One region of the Pseudoalteromonas qingdaonensis genome, then DNA from elsewhere that is predicted to be linked to it. Evidence: predicted binding sites of a transcription regulator. Region 1 holds the regulator's gene; the other holds the start of a gene.
The links. Region 1 encodes FliA, which starts transcription of late flagellar genes. Its sites were predicted from a motif close to CTAAAGNTNNNNNNNNNNNNGCCGATA; they were not measured.

Region 1 (3,127 bases):
AACCTATGGCCGTATTATCGGTTGTCCGGTGAAGCAGGTTAAAGATGCCAGCGAATTAGCCGATACCTTATTTCAGTTGCGTAATAAGCGCTTGGTGCTCATTGACACCGCAGGTATGAGCCAGCGCGATATGCGTTTAACTGAGCAGTTAAATACCCTGATGCGCAGTGCCGCTGTGGAGATCCGCAGCTATTTGGTGCTCAGTGCCACGGCCCAGCGCGAAGTATTACAAGAAGCCATAAAACACTTCCAAATGGTAGACCTAAGCGGCTGTATTTTCACAAAGCTTGATGAAAGTCTAAGTTTGGGTGAGATTATTAGTGTGGCGATTCAAAATCGCCTGCCAATAGGGTATCTTACCAACGGTCAGCGTGTGCCAGAAGATATCCGGGTGGCAAACTCGGAAAAAATGGTGAGAAAGGCTGAGCAATTGTTTATAAAACGCCAAAAAGCGCAAGCAACATCAGCTCCAGCGGGGCGTCAGACGCTAGCGTCACCAGCAGTAGGAATGTATGATTAACACCATCTTGGATCAGGCAAGCGGTCTTCGCAGAATGAATAATAATAGTCAAGGCGTGAAAGTGATCGCCGTAACCGGCGGCAAAGGCGGTGTAGGCAAAACCAATGTTTCCTTGAACATGGCCATTGCCATGGGTCAGCTAGGCAAACGGGTTTTGGTACTTGATGCCGACCTGGGTCTGGCCAACTGCGACGTAATGCTTGGTTTACGAGTGGAAAAAAACCTCTCTCATGTGCTCAATGGCGAATGCCATCTGCGCGATATTCTGGTGGAAGGTCCCGCAGGCATTCGTATCGCTCCCGCTTCTTCGGGCGCCCAGAGCATGGTTGAGTTGAGCCCTAGCGAACATGCGGGCCTAATTCGCGCCTTTAGCGAACTCGATAGTGAATATGACGTGCTGATTGTCGATACCGCCGCCGGTATTTCCGATATGGTGCTAAGTTTTTCCCGCGCCTCACAAGATGTGGTAGTGGTGGTATGTGATGAACCCACATCGATCACCGATGCCTATGCTCTGATCAAAGTACTTAGCCGCGAGCATGGCGTTTACAAATTTAAAATCGTTGCCAGCATGGTGCGCAGTCTGCGCGAGGGCCAGGACCTATTCGCCAAGCTTTCCAAGGTTACCGACCGTTTTCTCGATGTCTCGCTTGAGCTGGTTGCCGCTGTGCCTTATGACGAGAACATGCGTAAAGCCACGCGCCGACAAAAGGCCGTGGTCGATTTATTCCCCAACTCTCCGGCATCTGTGTCGCTGAAGAACCTCGCCAACAAGGCCACCCAGTGGCCGTTGCCGAATCACCCTTCGGGACATCTAGAATTCTTTATTGAAAAGCTCGTAGGCCGCTAACGGTATAGGACGGCTATGAACAAAGTCGCAGGGTATCAACAGCAACAGCAATTAGGCTCTCTTGTGGAGCGCCATGCGGCTTTGGTTAAGCGTATCGCCTGCCATTTGTTGGCGCGTTTGCCGGCCAGTGTGCAGCTGGATGATCTTATCCAATCGGGCATGATAGGGCTTATCGAAGCATCACGAAATTTCGATGCCACTAAGGGCGCCAGCTTTGAAACCTTTGCCGGTATTCGTATTCGTGGCGCCATGCTTGATGAAATTCGCCGCGGCGATTGGGCACCGCGCTCCTTGCACCGCCATAGTCGCGCCATAGCACAGGCCATCCATGATTTGGAGCGAACCTTGGGGCGCGAACCCAAGGATATAGAAGTTGCGCAACGGCTTGAAATTTCACTTGAAGAATATCATTCGATTTTAAACGATGTGAACTGTGCCAAGGTCATTGGCATAGAAGATCTCGGCGTTGATGAAGACGTTATCGGCGCTTGTGAGCATGAGCCGGAGCAGGTCAACCGACCCTTTGCCAGCATGCATAACGAAAGATTTAATGCCGCCTTGGTTAAGGCTATCAAGTCTTTGCCCGAGCGCGATGCTCTGGTGCTGTCCTTGTACTACAACGATGAAATGAATTTAAAAGAAATTGGGCACATACTCGCGGTCAGTGAATCGCGTGTGAGCCAGATACATAGTCAGGCAATGATCAGGCTTAGAGCCAAGATCAATGATTGGATCAATTAATAAAGTAAAGCGGGTTTACGGAGGATACTTTGGATAAGAACATGAAAATCCTTGTGGTTGACGACTTTTCCACCATGAGAAGAATCATTAAAAATCTCTTGCGTGATTTAGGCTTCACCAATGTGCTAGAGGCGGATGACGGCATTACGGCCTTGCCCATGCTGCAAAATCAGGACTTTGATTTTGTGGTTACCGACTGGAACATGCCGGGCATGCAAGGTATTGACCTGTTGCGCGCCATTCGCGCCGACGAGCGACTAAAACACCTACCCGTATTAATGGTGACCGCCGAGGCCAAAAAAGAACAAATTATTGCCGCCGCCCAGGCCGGTGTGAATGGTTATATAGTTAAGCCTTTCACCGCCGCGACCTTGAAAACCAAGCTGGAAAAAGTGTTTGAGCGCTTAGGTTAATTAAGAAGGAGAGGGTTATGTCAGCGTCCGCTGCACCTCATATTACCCTGGAGCAGGCCAAGCAGCTTGTGGTGTTTTTGGAACAGGGCGAGCAGGAAAAAGCCGACCAGTTGATCTTGGATGCGGCTTCGAAGGAGCAATCCGAGCTGTTTGCCGAGGTGGGAAAACTCACACGTCAACTGCATGAATCGTTGAAGAATTTCCAGCTGGATACGCGTCTTTCAGACCTGACCAACGAAGCTATTCCAGATGCCAAACAGCGTCTCAATTATGTTATGGAAATGACCGAGCAGGCGGCGAATAAAACCATGGATGCGGTGGAGGCCAGCCTGCCCATTGCCGAGCGTTTGTCCACTGATCTGCATCAGATCAAACCCAATTGGGATAAGTTGATGCGCCGCGACCTGCAGCTAGGCGAGTTTAAGCAACTGTGTCATCAGCTTGACGGTTTTATGGATCGCTCTCAGAGCAGCACCTTGGAGCTGCACGACTTACTCAACAATGTGTTGATGGCGCAGGACTATCAGGACTTGACCGGTCAGGTGATCCGCAGAATTATCGAATTGGTGCGTGAAGTGGAAGAGAGTTTGATCCACCTATTGA
Region 2 (3,127 bases), on a different contig from region 1:
GCGAAAACGCAACAAGCTGTGTAGCAAGCCAATCACAGAGACTAATAACACGCTGACAATAGCAATGGCGAGCGCCAAGTCTACGACATGGTCCAAGTTAGCTTGCTCAGTATAGTAGGGGGTTTGCGAAATAAAGCGTGCTGCATGCATACCCGTATAATGCATTCCTGATACTGCTAAGCCCATTACAATGGCGCCGATAAAGCAGGCCCAAACACCTTGTGCTGTTGTTGCGTTTGGCTTACGAAGCTTCATATGAATCGCAAGCGCTATCCAGGCAAGAGATACAGCGACGAGAATAGATAGTGCGAACCACAGGGGATCATAAGCGAGTTTTGGCCCTAAGCGCATAGCTTCCATGCCACTGTAGTGCATAAGACCAATTCCCGCCCCGAGTAATAGGGCACTGATGAATTGCGTCTTAGTATCAACCTTAAACCCGCGGATAAGGTGGAATGCGACAATTGTGGCGCCAAAAACCGGTAGAAAAGACAATGCTGTCATGGTGAGGTTGTAATCGACCTCGACACATAGGCTAAATGCCAGCATGCCGATAAAATGCATACTCCAAACTCCACCTGAAAAGGCGGCAGAGCTTGAGACAAGTGCATATTTATAGGAGGCAGTGTTGCGATTTGAATCTGCGAATGAACGTAATTGCAAAGCAAAAAATGAAGAAAAAATGGCGATGATGACTGAAAGTGCAACCAGTCCATAATTGTAAGAGCCGTTCACGAGGAACTCAGAAGCAGGATCGATTGCGAAAAATTGTGAAAGCATTAGAAAGCCAAATACCCCGATAAACAACTGGGCGTAGGCCCAAACGATAATAAGTATAGTGCATTGATTTTAAAGAATTAGCATTATCTCGCCAAATATTACCTTGAAGGCAGTATGCGAAACGATGGTATCATCACATTAGCAAAATACATATCGTAACTCAAATAGGTTCTTGTGGAGCTGTTTTGGAACGCCAACCAATAAATTATTCCCTGATTTTTAGTAAAAAACGCAGAACCACCGCGATTCATGTGAAGGCGCAAAGTGTTTCAGTGCGAGCACCCCATGGTGCGTGTAAGCGTTTTATTGATGACTTCGTACTCAGCAAACGCACATGGATAGAAACGCAATTACTGAAACAAAGCGATTTCACCTCGCAGGTAACGAAACCGCTGCAAGACAACAAGGTTATGTTGTTTGGCGAGTGGGTAAACATTAAAGTGAGCCGCGGAAAACGCAGCCAGACAATTTGCGAGATGGGCGCAGTCGAATTAGTCATCGCACACAGAGTAAGTCAGGTTACGAGTAAAGCTAAGGACATGTTACTCGCTTATCTATCACAAAGCTTAACTGTATACGTAAACGAGCGCATAGCGTATTGGCAAAATGAGATGGGTGTTACAGCCAGCGATGTAAAAGTCAGAACGTACAAGCGCAGATGGGGTAGTTGTAATCAACGTCGTGAATTGAGTTTTAACACTTTTCTAGTTGGTGCACCCAAGTGGGTGATTGATTATGTGATTGTGCATGAACTTGCACATATTCGCCATATGGACCACAGCAATGCGTTTTGGCAATTTGTAGAGACAAAATACGCGCATAAGAATCAAGCTAAAGCTTGGCTGAAAGAGAATGGTCAAAAGTTGGAATTAAGATTCGAATAAAGAAAGAAAAGTGGTGGAGGGAGCTGGATTCGAACCAGCGAAGGCAGTGCCGTCAGATTTACAGTCTGATCCCTTTGGCCGCTCGGGAACCCCTCCACTAAAAATGGATGCGTGCTTATTAAACTTTAGAAAAGTGGTGGAGGGGGCTGGATTCGAACCAGCGAAGGCAATGCCGTCAGATTTACAGTCTGATCCCTTTGGCCGCTCGGGAACCCCTCCTAAGCAACGGCGGCGATAATAGCAAACTGAGCTTTCAAGTAAAGAAAAAAACTAAAGAAATACTAAATTATGCCGATAACCGTGTAGATATAAATCATCTTGTCGAAAGTTTATGCAAATCGAGTCGGTGCTCATCAATGAAGCACAATTAGGTACAGCGCTTAATAGCAGTATTACGCATCAACGCCGTAATGACTTTGCCTTGCTGTTAGCTTCGCTCTCTTATGACGCCCTGGATTTCGCTCAATTTCACCTGCCCAAAACACCTGTTCACACTAGAGTAGTTAGCGATGAACAGCTGCGTTGCCAACTCGGTGGTGCCACTCCCAGACCTTGCGCACCACCACACTACGACATTGCTTTAACACAGGGGCAACGCCAAACCCTGGCATTGAGCTCCTTAACCAGCCTGCGTTTACAGGATTGCTTGGCGCCCACACCATTGGCAGTACGCGACGACGCTAAACACCTCCCTTTGCCCGTTCTTACCAATTGTGCCCCCAGTGTGCAGGCAAAGTATGGCCAGCAGGCAACGTCTCTTAGTGAAGTGCAAATGGATGCCGCTGCATTCTACGACCAACTTAGCGAGATAAAAGCACAGAAGCTGTTTGCCAGCGCATAACACCACGGCCTAGGCCATAAATACTAGGAACAGGACCAAGGGCGTCTATACTCTTTAAGGCAGTATTTAATACCAATTCACTTAAATAGCTAATCTGTTTATTTTTGCGGTTAAATTCATCCATGAAGCTTGGTTACATCGCGCATCCATGCGCTCACCTCTTGAGAAAAACTACATAAGAAAAATTCTGCCTTGTTATCACATCATTTATCCAGCGCTATATCTGATCACATACTTAACAGAATTGGCATAAGGTAGTAAAACTCACCTGAGGATAGTGTTATGAACAAAAAAACGCTCTACTGCTGAGTGCTTCACTGGCCGTATTGGCCGGCTCAGCCATTGCTGATGAAGATAAACAAGCCTTATTAGAGGATGCTTTGAGCGCCGCACCGTTGACGTTAAGAGATAAGGTAACTGTGATGGACAGGCAACAAAATGTATTGCAAGAAGGCAGCAGTAATTACACCTGTTTTCCTACACCACCTAGCCTAAACGGCATCGCGCCCATGTGTATGGATGGGCCTTGGATGGAATGGGCAAATGCCTGGACCAATAAAAAGCCGTTTCAGGCTAAAGCGGTAGGTATTTCCTATATGCTGGCCGGTGATGGCGGTGCCAG

Region 2: WCN91_RS02595 (VC2046/SO_2500 family protein) is a predicted target of FliA. The motif match lies at 1,935-1,961, and genes of this name have one in related genera.

What each region holds. Positions count from the first base shown of each region.
Region 1 covers NZ_JBCGCU010000007.1:26,373-29,499, forward strand. Annotated here, with positions in the region: gene flhF (flagellar biosynthesis GTPase FlhF) at 1-520, shown strand, start outside; gene WCN91_RS07795 (MinD/ParA family protein) at 513-1,370, shown strand; gene WCN91_RS07800 (RNA polymerase sigma factor FliA) at 1,386-2,111, shown strand; gene cheY (chemotaxis response regulator CheY) at 2,141-2,524, shown strand; gene WCN91_RS07810 (protein phosphatase CheZ) at 2,542-3,127, shown strand, end outside.
Region 2 covers NZ_JBCGCU010000002.1:100,338-103,464, forward strand. Annotated here, with positions in the region: gene WCN91_RS02575 (PAS domain S-box protein) at 1-780, opposite strand, end outside; gene WCN91_RS02580 (M48 family metallopeptidase) at 966-1,664, shown strand; tRNA gene WCN91_RS02585 (tRNA-Tyr) at 1,676-1,760, opposite strand; tRNA gene WCN91_RS02590 (tRNA-Tyr) at 1,799-1,883, opposite strand; gene WCN91_RS02595 (VC2046/SO_2500 family protein) at 1,996-2,505, shown strand; gene WCN91_RS02600 (hypothetical protein) at 2,928-3,127, shown strand, end outside.